Regions from separate parts of the Lysinibacillus sp. GW823-FHT06C08 genome, predicted to be linked through region 2. Evidence: riboswitches for the same ligand, from Rfam matches in the RefSeq annotation. Region 2 holds a riboswitch; the other holds the start of a gene.
The links. A riboswitch is a leader RNA that binds a small molecule or an ion and turns the genes downstream of it on or off. The one in region 2 is predicted to bind cobalamin.
Positions count from the first base shown of each region.

Region 1: linked by a shared signal. The riboswitch ahead of AC1Q6O_RS14970 (hypothetical protein) and the one ahead of AC1Q6O_RS09320 (ABC transporter substrate-binding protein) in region 2 are both predicted to bind cobalamin.

Region 1 is NZ_JBXAHN010000006.1:102,517-110,607, reverse strand. It holds gene AC1Q6O_RS14990 (C40 family peptidase) at 1-856, shown strand, start outside; gene ytvI (sporulation integral membrane protein YtvI) at 941-1,999, opposite strand; gene AC1Q6O_RS14980 (hypothetical protein) at 2,089-2,640, shown strand; gene AC1Q6O_RS14975 (glutathione peroxidase) at 2,729-3,274, shown strand; cobalamin riboswitch at 3,377-3,575, shown strand; gene AC1Q6O_RS14970 (hypothetical protein) at 3,737-4,294, shown strand; gene AC1Q6O_RS14965 (ABC transporter substrate-binding protein) at 4,278-5,228, shown strand; gene AC1Q6O_RS14960 (tyrosine-protein phosphatase) at 5,364-6,128, shown strand; gene AC1Q6O_RS14955 (MATE family efflux transporter) at 6,264-7,631, shown strand; gene AC1Q6O_RS14950 (putative RNA methyltransferase) at 7,634-8,091, shown strand, end outside.
Region 2 is NZ_JBXAHN010000002.1:310,029-318,119, forward strand. It holds gene AC1Q6O_RS09315 (elongation factor G) at 1-1,743, opposite strand, end outside; cobalamin riboswitch at 1,920-2,106, shown strand; gene AC1Q6O_RS09320 (ABC transporter substrate-binding protein) at 2,271-3,266, shown strand; gene AC1Q6O_RS09325 (precorrin-3B methylase) at 3,319-3,996, shown strand; gene AC1Q6O_RS09330 (S9 family peptidase) at 4,068-6,056, shown strand; gene AC1Q6O_RS09335 (class I SAM-dependent rRNA methyltransferase) at 6,144-7,340, opposite strand; gene AC1Q6O_RS09340 (alpha/beta hydrolase) at 7,402-8,091, opposite strand, start outside.

The sequences.
Region 1 (8,091 bases), on a different contig from region 2:
TTCTAAAATCTTAAGTGAACGTATGGCTGCATACCAAGCACAAGACAATACAGTGGGTGTTTATTTAAATGTAGTTCTTGAAGCAAAAAGCTTTGCTGATTTAATGGACCGTGTCGTAGCGGTTAAAACATTAATGGATGCTGACCAAGAATTAGTGGATCAACAAGAAGCTGACAAAGCGAGCTTAGAGCAACAAAAAGCCATTCTAGATGAAAAACAGAAAGAGCTTCAAAAGCAATTCCAAGAGCTTCAACAAAAGGAAAGCGAAATGGAAGTGAAAAAGGCTGAAAATGAAGCAAAATCATTAGCCCTAAAAGCTCAAATTGCAACAAAACAGGAAGAAGAACGTTTAGAAGCTGAACGTAAGGCAGCTGAAGAAGAAGCGGCTCGTTTACGTGCTCTTCAAGCAGCAACGCCAGTAGTACAAGCTACTCAAAATAACAGTGATGGTGATGGTCAACAACCACAAAAAATTATCGTTGGTTCAGGCGCTGGTACTGCCTCTTCAGGTGATGCTATTTCTACAGCAAAACAATTCCTTGGTCGTCCATATGTTTGGGGTGGTAGTAACCCAACTTCAGGGTTTGACTGCTCAGGTCTTGTCCAATGGTCTTATAAACAAGCAGGCGTTTCTTTACCACGTACTGCATCTCAACAATATTTAGCAACACAACGTATTTCTGCTGGGGAAGCACGCGTTGGTGACTTAGTATTCTTTAGCTATGGCTCAGGTGTAGCGCACGTAGGTATCTACTTAGGTAATAACACAATGATTGATGCTCAAAATAATGGTGTTGTCATTGAATCACTTGATTGGTGGAATCAATATTTAGTAGGCTTTGGTCGAATTCAATAAGCCTCTATATTATATAGACGATTAACATGATAAAAAGGTCATCTTTGTAAGGGAAAAATACAAAGATGACCTTTTTTATTGGTATCAAATTTTGAAATTTACTTTTATGATGCCTGTTTCCTTTAAGGCGATAAAGAAAATAATGACAAATGGCCCGACAAGTAAACCGATAATACCAAATAACTGTAGACCAATAAACATGGCAATTAATGTTGGTAAAGTTGATAACCCAATATGCTCACCCATTAGTTTAGGCTCGACTACACGACGAATAATGAGTAAAATAGCAGCTAAGATGAATAATTTTACAGCAATAGATGTGTTTCCCATTAAAAGGTGATAAAGCCCCCATGGTGCTAAAATAATGATGGAGCCTAAAAAAGGGACAATATCTATTAGCCAAATAATAATGGTCATGGTTATGGCATATTTAGGCTGGATTAATAAAAGTCCAATAAGTGTAACGCCTCCAATAATGAAGCTTACAAATAAATGTGCTTTCATATAGCCGAATGTTGCATCCTTTAAACGGTTTAAAATAATTTTTATTTTCTTTGCTGTGTTTGGCTTTAAATACTTATAAGTAATGCGCTTCAATTTCGGCAGATCTAGCATAAATAGGAATAGGGCAATCATATAGACGAGAAGACTGATAAATAGACTTGGAATCTCTGAAAAGAAGGCTGAAACTTTGCTATAATTAAAGAAGCTTAAAAACGTTTCTTCAATTTTCTTTATGAAATCCATTGTGGTTTTTTGAAGCGAAGTACTTACTTCGGGTGGAAAGTCTTCCGTGTATTTAGAAATATTTTCTTGCATATGAAGCCACATATCTGATAGCTTGGAAATATAATAGGGAGCTTGCTTAGACAATAAAATTATTTGCGTCATGATCTGCGTAATTGAAATATAGCAAATAATGGAAATTATAATGACACTCACTATGTATATAAAGGCAACTGCAATTTTTCGAGACATTTTCCAGCGCCTTTTAAAGAACATGACGATTGGTTCAAGGAAAAATGCGCTGATAGCTGCTAATATTAACGGCATAGATACCGGAATAATAAAATAAGCGGCTATAATTAGGGACAGAATCACTAGCAATCGAAAAATCAATTTCCTAGCATTAAATTTATTCATAAACTCACCTTCTTTGCGAAAAAATTAAGTTAAGTGTAACATAAATCAAGTTTTATGACGTTCTGAAACAATAAAGGTAGGGATAAATTATGGAAAAAGAGATTTTGCAACTTTTTAGTAATCTAACAGAGCGTGATCGAGATATTCAATATGAATCTTACGAGGAACTGATGAAAATTATGCAGGAGCCCGTAGATTGGACATATGCAGTGTGGGAACAGCTTGTACAAGCGCTTACATATAAAAATGGGCATGCACGTGCACTTGCCGCACAAATTTTATGTGCTTTAGCTGCAAAAAGTGATCCCGAAGAAAGAGTATTAGAAGATTTTTTAAAGATTTGGGCTGTGACTTATGATGAAAAGCCCGTCACGGCAAGGCATACATTACAGGCTATTTGGAAAATTGGTTTAGCAGGTCAAGTACAAAGCGATTTAGTCGTATCTTATTTAGCCAAGAGATTTCAAACCTGTTTAGATGAAAAGCATCCTACTCTCATTCGCTATGATATTATTGTATCTTTAAAAAAATTATATGATCAAACGAGTGATCCTAAATTATTAGACATAGCCCATCGCTTAATTAATGAAGAGCAAAATGTTAAATATAAAAAGAAATATAAGTCAGCCATCCGTTCTTAGTAACGAGATGGTGTTTTTTGTGCAAACTCTTTGGTTATTAGGAGATTAGTCAACTATAATATATGAAAAAGACAAAAGGGGTTAGGGAATGAGCATTTATAATTATTTAGTACGAAAGCCGAATGGTGAAATTTTATCAATGGAAACTTTTCGAGGGAAAACGATGCTAATTGTTAATACGGCCAATCAATGCCGATTTACATATCAATTTGAAGACTTACAAAAAATGTACGATAAATATGGCAAAAATAATTTTGTCGTTCTAGGATTTCCTTGTGATCAGTTTGGCCATCAAAATCCTGAAGATGGAGAGGAAACTGCGCATCTTTGTAAGGTCAACTATGGAGTTTCGTTTCCCATTTTTGAACTAGTCCAAGTAAATGGTGAGACGACACATCCTTTATTTAATTATTTAAAACATGAAGTTGATTTTCGTGAATTCGGAAAAGCAAGCATGCAGGAGAAAATGCTTGCTGAGGCAATTGTTCAACTTGCTCCAAGCTTTTTAGATGGTCGTAATATTCGCTGGAATTTTACTAAATTCCTAGTAGATGCAAGCGGAAAAACCATAGCTCGCTTTGAGCCTACAGACTCACAGCTAGATATTGAGCAAGCAATTGAAAAAGTATTATAGTAGAGTGATTTTATGGAAATGAAAATTCTTCTAAAACGGCTATCATTTTTGTACGCAACTATTTTTTCCTATCAAACTATGATAAACTGCTTTACAAGTGAATTATTCTTGCAGAATAAAGGTGCTAGCTAGCATAATCGGGAATTCGGTATAAGCCGAAGCTGTTTCCGCAACTGTAAGTACAACTATTATAAAGATGAACCACTGTTTCATAGGAAATGGGAAGGTTCTTTATAGCTCTTATTTAATTATATAGGAGCGTTGTACAAGCCAGGAGACCGACCTTTATTTGAACGTATAACAACTCTTCGGAAGCTAGGAGGATATACGGCAAATACATAGGCAGTGTCGTGTTTCTATGACAATCATTATGTTATTTTCGTCGTTCCTTTGCGTGAGGAGCGACGTTTTTTTATGTTCTAAAAAAGTAAGGGTTTTCATTATGAAAAGGGGGACAGCAGGTTGAAAAAAGATGCACGTTATTCTTGTTATCCTTTTATGCGAGAGAAGGCTTCAACTGTCGATTTTGAGATTCGCACAGATAGTTTAACAACGCATTTAGGGGCTGCACTAGCTATAGTGAAGAAAGAGGATGTCCAGGTTGTTGCAGATGATTTAACACAGATTTTACCTATGGCTTATCATGTGAATGGCTCGGTTCGTGGGAAGCTAGCAGTTACAGATGAGGATCTATCCTGGTTAAGTGAGCGCTATGATTTTTATGTAAGTCATGTGAAGGAAGAGATTCAAAATTTTGTTTTACCTCAAGGAACAGAGGCTGCTGCTGCTTTACATCTTTGTCGTAGTGAGGCGAAAAAATCATATCGAACTTTACACAGGGTTTCGGAAGAACGAGAGGTACCGACTATTCTCTTCGATTATTTAGGCTTATTAGCCAATGTATGTTTTGTAATGGCTGTCTATACGAATCAACAAGCTGGAATCGCTGAAATTCCGTTTATGAGTAAATCATATCCAATGAAAAAGAAAAAGGTGAATAATAATGAAGAAACTATTTAATTTACAATGGCTATCGGTTTTATTGCTAGCGCTCGTTTTAGCAGGTTGTGGAACTGCGGAAGATACAAAAAATAAAAATGTTACCCAAGATGAACAAAAGATTGAGCAAACAAGTTACAAAGTAACCGATGATCGTGGTGTAGAAATAGAGTTTAAGGAAGTACCAAAAACAGTTGTGTCCTTACAACCAAGTAACACAGAAATTCTATTTGCATTAGGGGTTGGCGATAAAATTGTAGGTGCCACTGAATATGATACATATCCAGAAGCTGCCCAAAAAATCGAACGTGTTTCTGATACTGTGAATTATAACAGTGAGCGAATTTTAGCGTTAAAGCCAGATGTTGTTATTGCGTATACGATTGGTGAGAAGGATGCACTTAAGCCACTCGAGGATGCAGGAATTAAAGTATTTGTTATTCAATCAGCGGCTACATTTGATGATGTATATGGAGATATCGAACAAATTGCAGCTGTTATGGATGTTAAGGATAAAGGAAAGGCATTAAACGAGGAAATTAAAGCAAAAATCGCTGATGTGCAAACAAAGATTAAGGAAGTAAAAACACCAAAAAATGTTTATTTAGAAATTAGTCCAAAGCCAGAAATATATACAGCAGGCTCTGGCACTTTCCAACAAGAAATATTAAATGCGGCAAATGTAAAGAATGTGTTTGCAGATTTAGATGGCTGGAAGCAAATATCTGAGGAAGATGTAATTGCGAGAAATCCAGACGTCATTTTAACAACAGTCAACTATACAGAAAATCCAATTGGAGAAATCCTTGCTCGTGATGGGTGGAATACGGTAACAGCTATTCAGAACAAGGCAGTTCAGTCCCTTGACACAGATATCTCAAATCGTCCAGGTCCACGTATCGGTGAAGCAGTTGAGCTTGTTGCTAAAGCTGTGTATCCAGAGTTATATAAATAAGATCGTAGAAAATGCTAGTTGTTTATTACAGCTAGCATTTTTTATTTTATTACCTAGTGTGAAAATTGGTATTAATGTAGTTTGTTCGATAGAATAAAGATAAGAACGCTTATTAATATAGGGAGGTGTAGTTCAGTGAAGCAAATACAAAAAAATATTTCGTTTGAGGCCGTTTATAATTTCCGAGATATGGGGGGATATCAAACGAGGGATGGGCGTGTTATAAGAAATGGCTTATTTTATCGCTCTGCCGCACTTGGTAAAATGACATCGACAGATAAAGAATTATTTGAAACATTAGGTATTAAAACAATTTTTGATTATCGTGACACGAATGAAGTACAACATAATCCTAATCCTGTGTTTCCACAAACTCGATATATTCAAATCCCTGCGAAGGGAAAGCATGCTTTTGAAATGCCAACTAATACAGGTGGTAGAGAGTTTTATAAAGTAGTTAACGCTGATATGTTCAAGGACTTTTATGCACAAATGCCTTTTCATAATCCCTCTTTTAAAGAATTAATGATGACTATACAAAACCCTGATAATTTAGGGCTAGTCCATCATTGCGCAGTTGGAAAAGACCGAACAGGAATTGGCGGAGCTCTTATTTTATTGGCTTTAGACGTACCTGAAGAGACCATTATGGAAGATTATTTAGATACGAATATTCATTTGCGTCCCATGGTAGAAAGAATGGCTCAAACGATCCAGCACCAGTATAATGAACAAGAATTACAGCAATTTTATGCTTTAATGTCCGCTCGTGAGGATTATTTACAGGCAGCGTTAGATGCTATGGATCATCGTTATGGCTCAAAGACAGCTTTTTTGGAGCAGGAGTTTGGTCTAACGGCTGATAAGCGTGAGCAATTACAGTCATATTGCTTAATCTAAATAAAATCCCTTTCACAATTAGTGAGAGGGATTTTTTATGTGGAAGCGCTGTCTTCCTATAAATCTCTTTACAGTCTGAAAATTTATGATAAGATACAATAGATTTTTAAGAAAAGTATAGGAGAAGTGAAGGTATTGGCAGACACAATAAAAGAAACAACTAAGTTAAGTCTATTCCATTTAACATGGCCTATCTTTTTAGAAGTGTTTTTATTTATGTTGATGGGACTAGCCGATACTTTTATGCTTAGTGCTCTATCAGATAATGCTGTGTCAGGAGTAGGTGCAGCCAATCAATATATTCATATCGCTATTTTAATTCTTGAGGTAGTCGGCAACGGTGCGTCCATCGTTGTATCACAATATTTAGGTTCGAAACGGTTTTTTGAAGCGGCTAAAATATCGGCTCTAGCAGTCACAATGAATTTGGCAGTTGGCCTTATAATGAGTGTTCTATTTTTCTTCTTTGCTAGTCATTTAATGTCGATGATGAACTTGCAAGGTGAGGTCCTTCATTATGCTCAAAGTTATTTAGTGATTATAGGGAGTTTTATTTTCCTTCAAGCAATTATTAATGCCCTTGCTGCAATTATTCGTGTTCATGGTTGGACGAAACAGACGATGTATGTATCACTTGGCATGAATGTACTGCATGTTATCCTTAATTACGGCCTGATCTTTGGGAATTTTGGTTTACCAGAGCTTGGTGTAAAAGGTGCAGCCATCTCTTCAGTGATTAGTAGAGGATTAGCGATGATCGTGTTTTTCTGGTTGCTTTATCAAGTAATGGAAGTACGAGTAAAGCTACACTACTACTTTGAGTATTCCAAGGAATATGTAAGAAAAATTTTAAACATTGGTTTACCGTCTGCCTTTGAGCAGGTTCTTTACCAGTTTTGCCAGATCATATTTTTATATTATGCCACATATTTAGGGGCAGAAACTTTGGCAGCCAGACAATATGCTATGAACATATCAATGTTTACCTATTTATTCGCTATTGCGATTGGGACAGGAACGGCCATCATTATCGGTAGGCATGTAGGTGCTGGAGAAAAGGATGAGGCTTATCATCAGCTGTGGACAAGTGTCCGAGCAGCATTTATTTTCACCATTATTATGGTTGGTGTAGTGACCATTTTCCGCAAGCAGCTTATGCATGTTTTTACAGATAACCCCGAGGTGATGGCTATCGGAGCATCTGTCTTGGCATTAAGTATAGTGCTAGAAACTGGTCGGACGATGAATATAGTCGTCATTAACTCTTTACGTGCCTCAGGAGACGCAAGGTTCCCTGTTAAAATCGGTTTTCTGTCGATGGTTTGTATGAGCCTCCCATTAGGTTACTTTTTTGTATTTGTCCTCGATTGGGGTTTAGTAGGTATTTGGTTAGCTATCTCTGCAGATGAATGGGTACGGGCAATTATCGTATACTTTAGATGGAAAAGCCGAAAGTGGGAGCGTTTTGCCCTCGTTTCACCGAATGAACAGAAGGAGGAATAGCAATGGGAGCACTATCTAAACGTGCAATAGGTGCAGCATTGATCGATCAACATATCGCGCTTTTTGCATGTCCGTTATGTCAGCAATCTATGCACGTCTATGAGCAAGGGAGACTCGTTTGTTCTGCCAATCACTCTTTTGATATTGCCAAGCAGGGCTATGTCAATATGCTGACACATGGCTCTACTTCTAAATATAGTAAAGATCTTTTTGAATCTCGCAAAGCTGTTATTGATAGTGGGATTTATGATGTTGTAGAAGCAAAGATTGGGGAGCTTATTAACTCTGCGAATACAGTGCTCGATACGGGCTGTGGAGAGGGATCGCATTTAGCCCGTATTATGAATGAGAAAAAGAATGGGGTAGGCATCGGTATTGATATAGCTAAAGAGGGTATTTTGGCTGCGGCTCGACATTATCCACAGCAAATTTGGTGTGTTGGCGATTTAGCTAAGAGTCC
Region 2 (8,091 bases):
ATAGGCGGCAAAAATCGTGCTATAGCTCATGAAGGTCGCTACTGGTGCACGTCCTGTTAATACAACGTCTGTTTCAGTGAGTACAGGGTCGTCGAAGGTGCCAGCAGCCTGTTGAATGTCGGTCATCATACGGCCAATAAAGTCATTGGAAGCCTTCATTTTAAAGCGATAATACGGCTCAAGCAGGACGTTCTGTGCTTGTTCCAGTCCTTGGCGCAGTGCTCGGAAAGTGGCTTCTCGGAAATCACCGCCAGACGTATGTTCATTATGTCCACGTCCCGTTAAAAGCGTAAAATGAATATCTGTTACTGCGTAGCCTGTGAGTAAGCCATGATGATCACGTTCAAACAAATGCTTCTCTACGAGGCGCTGGTTGCCCACTGATAAATCATCTGCATGGCAGGCATTGCTAAAGGTAATGCCAGTCCCACGTTCATTTGGCTGCATTAATAAATGAATTTCTGCATAATGCTTAAGTGGTTCAAAATGTCCGTAGCCTGTAACGGTTGTCGCAATTGTTTCCAAATATAATATTTGCGGCTCTCCAAAAGAGATGTTTAATGTAAAGCGCTTCAATAATACTTCTATCAGTACCTCTAACTGAATGACACCCATTATATGCACATGGATTTCCTGAAACTTTTCCTGCCATACGACACGCAATGATGGCTCCTCGGCCTCTAGTAGACGGAAAATCTTTAATACTTCTTTAATATGTTGCTCACCCTCATATTGAACTTTTGCCTGTAATGTAGGGACAAGCTCATAGGGCTGTGATAGCGTGTTACTGCCAATGCGATCGCCAATGTGTGCCTGGCTGAGCCCTTTAACAGCGAAGATTTCACCAGCCTCAACATGCTGAACAGTTTCAAAACGGCTGCCGTTATAAAGACGAATTTCTGTTACTTTCTCTGTAAGGTCTCCAAACGTAAATTCATCTCGAACATGTAATTTGCCTGTTAAAGCCTTGATGAATGTTAAACGCTGATGGCCATCATGTCGTATTTTAAAGACCTCTCCTTGAAACGGTGCTTCCGGCTCGAAGTGAGTACCCGTTATGAGTGGAAGTTGAGCAATCAATTCTTGAATGCCTTCATCTTTTAATGCCGAACCAGTAAAGCAGGGGAAGGCAGATTCATTTTTAATCATCGATTGTAGGTGCTTCATACACAGGCCATGCTCCAATGCTTCATTCAAAAAGGCATCCAGGAGCTTTTCATCACGCTCCGCCAGCCATTCCATGATTGTGCTGGAAACATAATTCTCCTGAAGTGGTTCATCGACGAATAATACATGTTCCGAGAAATCTTTATGGAGCTGGGTCATCACAGCCCTTACATCTGCTCCGTCACGATCTATTTTATTAATAAAAAAGAATGTAGGGACATGATAGTTTCGTAAAAGCTGCCATACCGTTTCAGTATGACCTTGAATACCCTCTACCGCACTTATAATAATGATGGCATAATCCATGACACGGATGGCACGCTCCATCTCTGGGGAGAAATCGACATGTCCTGGTGTATCAATCAACGTATATGTATCGTCGCCAATAGTCATGCGTCCTTGCTCGGCAAATATCGTAATGCCCCGTTTGCGCTCAAGCTCATGATTATCTAAATAGGCATCCTGATGATCGACACGTCCCCGCGCTTGAATACTATTTGTATGAAAAAGCACTTGCTCAGAAAAGGTTGTTTTTCCTGCATCAACATGAGCAAGAACCCCAATCGTCTTGTACATAATAAATCCTCGTTTCTATAAGTAGCTATCTTCTCATTGTATCAGAATACTAGCACAATTATTTCTTGTAAAATGATTCGTCTTTTTGTCGAAATAGTGCTAATATAATGATGATTATATTTTTTGCATTCTATTACTGATTGCGAATTAACGCATGAACTGCTAGTCTATCAATAGCATAATTAGAACATATTGGTGCAAATGGCATTTGTCATTTGCTTAAAAGGGAAATCGGTGCAATTCCGATGCTGTCCCGCAACTGTAAATGGGGAGTCTATACAGCATGCCACTGTAGTTTAACTATGGGAAGGCGTATAGATGATGAACCTAAGCCAGGATACCTGCCAGTATATGTATGTTAACTAAGAACCACGAGGATGGGGATAGTGATAAAGGTACTAATACCGTTTTTTCACTATGCAACTCTCTTGGCGACAAGAGGGTTTTTTTATGCCCTTCCAATTATCCTAGTAGCAAAGAAGTCTCTGATTTCTTTCTATATTTATGACAACAAAGGAGAAAAGGACATGAAAAAATGGAGAAGTATATGGCTAGTCATGGTCATCGCCTTAATCGCTGTATTAGGAGCGTGTGGCGCAAAGGACAAGCCTGAATCAGCAAAGCAAACTGAAAAAGTTGAACCGTCTGAGGCGACAACAACTGAGGTCATCATTGAAAATAATGAAACTACCCAAACCTATAAGGAAGCACCTAAAAAGGCCATTAGCTTAAATCAGCATGTAACAGAAATTATGCTTGCATTAGGCTTAGAGGATTCCATGGTAGGGACAGCTTATTTAGATGATAAAATCTACGAGCCGCTTCAAGCAGCCTACGATAAAGTTCCAGTTCTTTCAGATCAATACCCAACAAAGGAGCAAGTCATTGATGCCGAGGCAGATTTCTTGTATGCAGGCTGGAAAAGTGGCTTTGGTGAGAAAGGTGTTGGAACACCAGAGGAGCTTGAGGAATTAGGAATTCATACGTATTTACATACGGCTTCCAATATGACAAAGCCAACATTAGAAGATATTTTCACGGATATTCGTCATATCGCGGAAATATTCCGCGTGGAAGATCGCGGTGAAGCATTAATTGAACAAATGACAAAAGATGTCGAAGAAGTTCAAGCAAAATTACCAAAAGACAGTGAAAATTTACGTGTGCTAGTCTTTGACAGTGGTGATAAAGACGTATTCACGGCTGGTCAAAACTTTATGAATGAGCTAGTAACAATCGCTGGCGGTCAAAATATCTTTGGAGATGTGGAGTCAGGATGGACAACGGTATCGAAGGAAGATGCAGTAGATCGCAATCCAGAGGTGGTGGTTGTCATTGATTATGGCGAAACAACTGCTGAACAAAAGATAAAATTCTTAAAAAATGATCCAGCGTTGAAGGAAATGGAAGCAGTCAAAAATGATCGCTTTGTCATTCTTCCACTTTCAGCGGCATCTGAAGGGGTACGTGCTGCAGCGGCCATTCAAATTTTAGCCAAGGGCTTCTACCCAGCCAACTTTTAAAAACATTCGAGCTAGCGCTTTGCTAGCTCCTTTTTCTTAAGGAGCGATAACAATGAATGCATTTCGTCAAAACATACCAGATAAAACGTTCGAAACTCTAAATCAGCAAGGTGGTTATGCACGATTAGCGGTAAGCCCTGGCATTATTAATAAGCATTATACGCCAGCCCAATTTCAAAAAATAGCTGAAATAGTAGGGGAGAAGGGGGCCATTAAATATTCGGCCTCCTATAGCATATTATTATCGATCCCCTCTAGTGAACTGACAGAAGCGACCCATGCCTTACAGGAGGCTGGACTGTTTGTTGCTTCCTCAGGACCTCATATTGCCATGAAGGCATGTGATTTTTGTGATGGAGAAAAAATGGAGGCAGTTCCTCAAACAGAACAACTCTATCAGGCATTGGACGGTATAACTGTGCCTGCAAGAGTACGAGTCAATGTGAATGGCTGTGCATCGGCTTGCTATAATCCTACATATGATGATATTGGTTTAGTCTATCAGCATGAGAGCTTTGATGTTTATGTAGGAGCCATCCCTATGGGGGCGAAGGCACAGGCGGGTACTCTCTTCGCGAAAAGGGTAGGGATTGATCATATTGAGGATTTTTTGCTACAAATCATTCGTCTCTATCAAAACCAAGCTCGTTCCAATGAACCTTTTTATAAATTTTATCGCAGAACAAAAATGAATGCTGATTGGGAACTAGTAAAAAAATCAATAGAGTAGCAGGAAAAATACTTAGGGTGTCGAAATATTGTAGTAGAGCATAGAAAATGACAATACAAAGGAGCAAGAACATGACAACTAAACAAGGGATTCAACCAGAAGATCTTTATCACTTGAAATCAGTGGCAGATCCACAGCTCTCACCTGATGGGACTGAGGTAGTTTATGTAGAGACACGTATTGATGAGAAGAAAAAAGACTATGTATCTAACTTGTTTTATTTAAATTTAAAAGACAAACGTCCTCAGCAATGGACATATGGTAACGATCGGACAAGCTCTCCTGTCTGGTCGCCAGATGGCAGTCAAATTGCTTTTTCTTCGACAAGATCAGGCAAGCCGCAAATTTTTGTACTGTCGAAAACAGGGGGAGAGGCGAAGCAAGTGACGTATTGCAAAAACGGTGCGTCAACGCCTGTCTGGTCTCCTTGTGGAGAGAAAATTGCCTTTTCAGTTTTGCTAGGTAAAGATGAAACTATCTTAGACAAAGCTGAAGATGACAAGAAAGAAGAAAAAGAACTCAAGCCACTCGAAATCGATAAGATGAAACATAAGTCGGATGCGGGTGGATTTATGGATATGGACCAGCATACTCACATTGCCATTGTCGATTTAAAATCTGGTGACTTAAAGCAAGTGACAGAAGGGAACGAGGATTTCCATCTGAGTACATGGTCGCCAAATGGCAGTTATCTTACGTACTTAGCAGATCAAGCAGAGGACTTAGATTTTTCGTTTAATGCGGATATTTATTTATTCGATTTAGAAACAAAACAGAGTCGCAAGGTAACAGAGGGGATTGGCTCCTATTACCAAACGTCCTGGTCGCCTAATAGCCGCTTCCTTTCCTTTGTTGGAGGAAAACGTGAGTTTGAAAATGCCACACAAGCGAAGCTATGGATTTATGATATGGAACAAAATCTGCTAAACTGTGCAACAAGTGAATTTGATGCCCCTGTCGGTGACTATGTCATCGGTGATTTCCTGCAAGGGGTAGCAGCACCAAGTGTACAATGGATGAATGATAATCATAGTTTCTATTTCCAAGTAACGGATCACGGCAATGCGGCAATTTACTTTGGGAATGTAGATGGTGAAATTTATCCAGCTATTCACGATGATCAATACGTTTATGGTTTTTCATTAGATGCTCAAAATGATCAAGCCGTTGTCGCCATAAGTACGACAACGAATCCGGGCGATTTATATTACGTCAACTTAAAAACGGGTGAAAAAGAACGATTGACGACAGTCAATGAAGACGTTTTAAAGACGAAAGAGTTAGCTGTGCCAGAGAGCATTGAGTTTGAAGGAGCTGAGGGCTGGAAGGTCAATGGCTGGATCATGAAGCCAGTGGGCTATGAAAAAGGGAAGAAATATCCTCTTATTCTTGAAATCCATGGTGGTCCACATGCGATGTACGGCAACACTTATTTTAATGAATTCCAAATCCTAGCTGCTCAAGGCTTTGCGGTGCTGTATACAAATCCGCGCGGAAGTCATGGCTACGGACAAACGTTTGTGGATGCAGTACGTGGTGATTATGGTGGCAATGACTATCAAGACCTAATGGCTGCAGTGGACTATGCTTTAGAGCAATATGAGTTCATTGATCCAACTCGACTAGGTGTAACAGGTGGGAGCTATGGTGGCTTTATGACCAACTGGATTGTTGGGCATACCAACCGCTTTAAGGCAGCAGTTACACAACGCTCTATTTCAAACTGGATTAGCTTTGCAGGAGTGAGTGATATTGGCTATTACTTTACAGACTGGCAAATTCAAGCGGGGCTCGAAAATATAGAGAAGCTATGGCATCATTCACCATTGAAATATGTAGACAATGTTGAAACACCATTGCTTATTTTACATGGTGAAAAAGACTATCGTTGTCCGATTGAACAGGCGGAGCAATTATTTATCGCCTTGAAGTATCGGAAAAAAGAAACGAAATTCGTCCGGTTCCCTGAAGCTAATCATGAACTGTCAAGAAGCGGAAAGCCAACATTAAGAATTCATCGTCTCGAATATATACGAGATTGGTTTGTGGAAAAGCTTTAAAAAAGAGGTGGCTTAGGAAGTGAACATACTTCTTAAGCCATTTTTTATAGAAAAAAAGAACCACAGCAAAGTGTGATTCCAGATGAGTTAGTCCATTTTTTGAATAAAAACGACCTTCAAATAATTAAATTCAGGATATTCACGAGGCACACGGAAATCCTTTGGTAAACCGTATTCCTCTACAATTTTATAGCGTGTACGAGTCTCTTTAAATGCTTGGTCGATAAACCCTTTAAACTTTTTCATACCGAAGCTTGCGTTGTTTGTGGAAGCCACAATAATGCCATTTTTGGCTGTAATCGCAATCGTATCCTTCAGTAATTTTGGATAGTCCTTCGCCGTTGAGAACGTCATTTGCTTTGTGCGGGCAAAGCTTGGTGGATCTAATACAACAAGGTCAAATTTTAATTCGTGACGCTGTGCATATTTAAAATAATGAAAAACGTCCATTACTTTTATATCCTGCGCTTCATAATCAATTTGATTGACGCTAAACTGCTCAATCGTTTTGGCTAAACTGCGCTTTGCAACATCGACACTTGTTGTTTTAGTAGCTCCTCCAAGCGAGGCTGCTACAGAAAATGCCCCTGTGTAGGAGAAGGTATTTAGCATATTTGTTGTGCTCGCATAGCGCTCACGAATAGCTAATCGTACTTCCCGTTGATCAAGGAAAATTCCAGTCATCGCACCATCATTTAAATGGACTGCATAGGTCATCCCATTTTCCTTAACCATGATTGGAAATTCGCCAGGAGTCCCCATGACAAAATCATCCTGTTCCATATATTGCCCTTTACTATCGAATCGTTTTTTCTCATAAATGGCCTGGTAGTTGATGGTTTCAGCAAGCGCCTCATAAACGACTTCTTTCAATGAGTAAATACCCTCGCTATACCAACTCACCATATAGTAGCCATTAAAGAAATCGATCGTTAGGCCACCGATACCATCACCCTCGCCATTGAAAACACGGAAGGCTGTTGTATGTTCATTCTGGAAGAATGCTTCTCGTAGCTGTATAGCTTTTTTGAATTTTTTAATGAAAAAAGCTTTATCAATGGTTTCATTTATATCTGTCGTCAGGACCCAGCCAATCCCTTTATTTTGAATACCGTAGTAACCTGTACCAATAAAACGATTATGGTGATCCATCAGCTTAAGTAGAGTCCCTTGCTCGTAAGGTAGTTGTCGTGCATCCACTGCATCTTTTGAAATTAATGGGTAGCCTTTTTTTAATTGATCAGCAAAAGGCTGTTTTATTTGTAGTGCAATTATTTGTGTCATGTTGTCATCCTTTAAAAACGTTTTGCTTTATTATCGCACTGTTTGGATGGGATAGCCAAACTTATTTCAGGAATTCAGCAATTTTTGCCACCGTTTCGATTGTTGCCTCTTCAAAATAATTCATTTTGCTAAAATAGCTATGAATTAAACCAGACATGGTTATATGCTCCACAGGTACTCCAGAGTCAGACAATTTTTGGGCATAACTTAAACCTTCATCAAAGAGGACATCTGCCTCTGCTGCAATGAGGAGTGTTTTAGGCATACGTCTTACATCCTCGAGCAGTAGGGGAGACACCAATGGATTTGTAAAGTTCAATTCATCTGTATAGTGTTGAGAAAACCATTGCATGCCCTGTTTATCTAGGCCGAACTTTTCTCCATAAGCCTGATAGGAAACGGTCGTAAAATCCACATTCGTAACAGGATAAATGAGTGCTTGTGCTTGCAATGATGGTCCACCTGAAGTTACAGCTAAGTAGGCCACGACCGTTGCTAAATTTCCGCCAGCACTGTCCCCAGCCACGGTCAACCGAGCAGCATCGCCACCATATGCTTCGATATGGTCATGCACCCATACTAAGCTATCGTAGGCATCCTGCAATGGAGTTGGAAAAGGAAATTCAGGAGCCAAACGATAATCCACTGAAACGACAATTGCTTGCGCTTGGTCTGCTAAAAGCTGACAGCCAGCATCAACAGACTCTAAATTACCATATACCCAGCCACCGCCATGATAATAAACAATAAC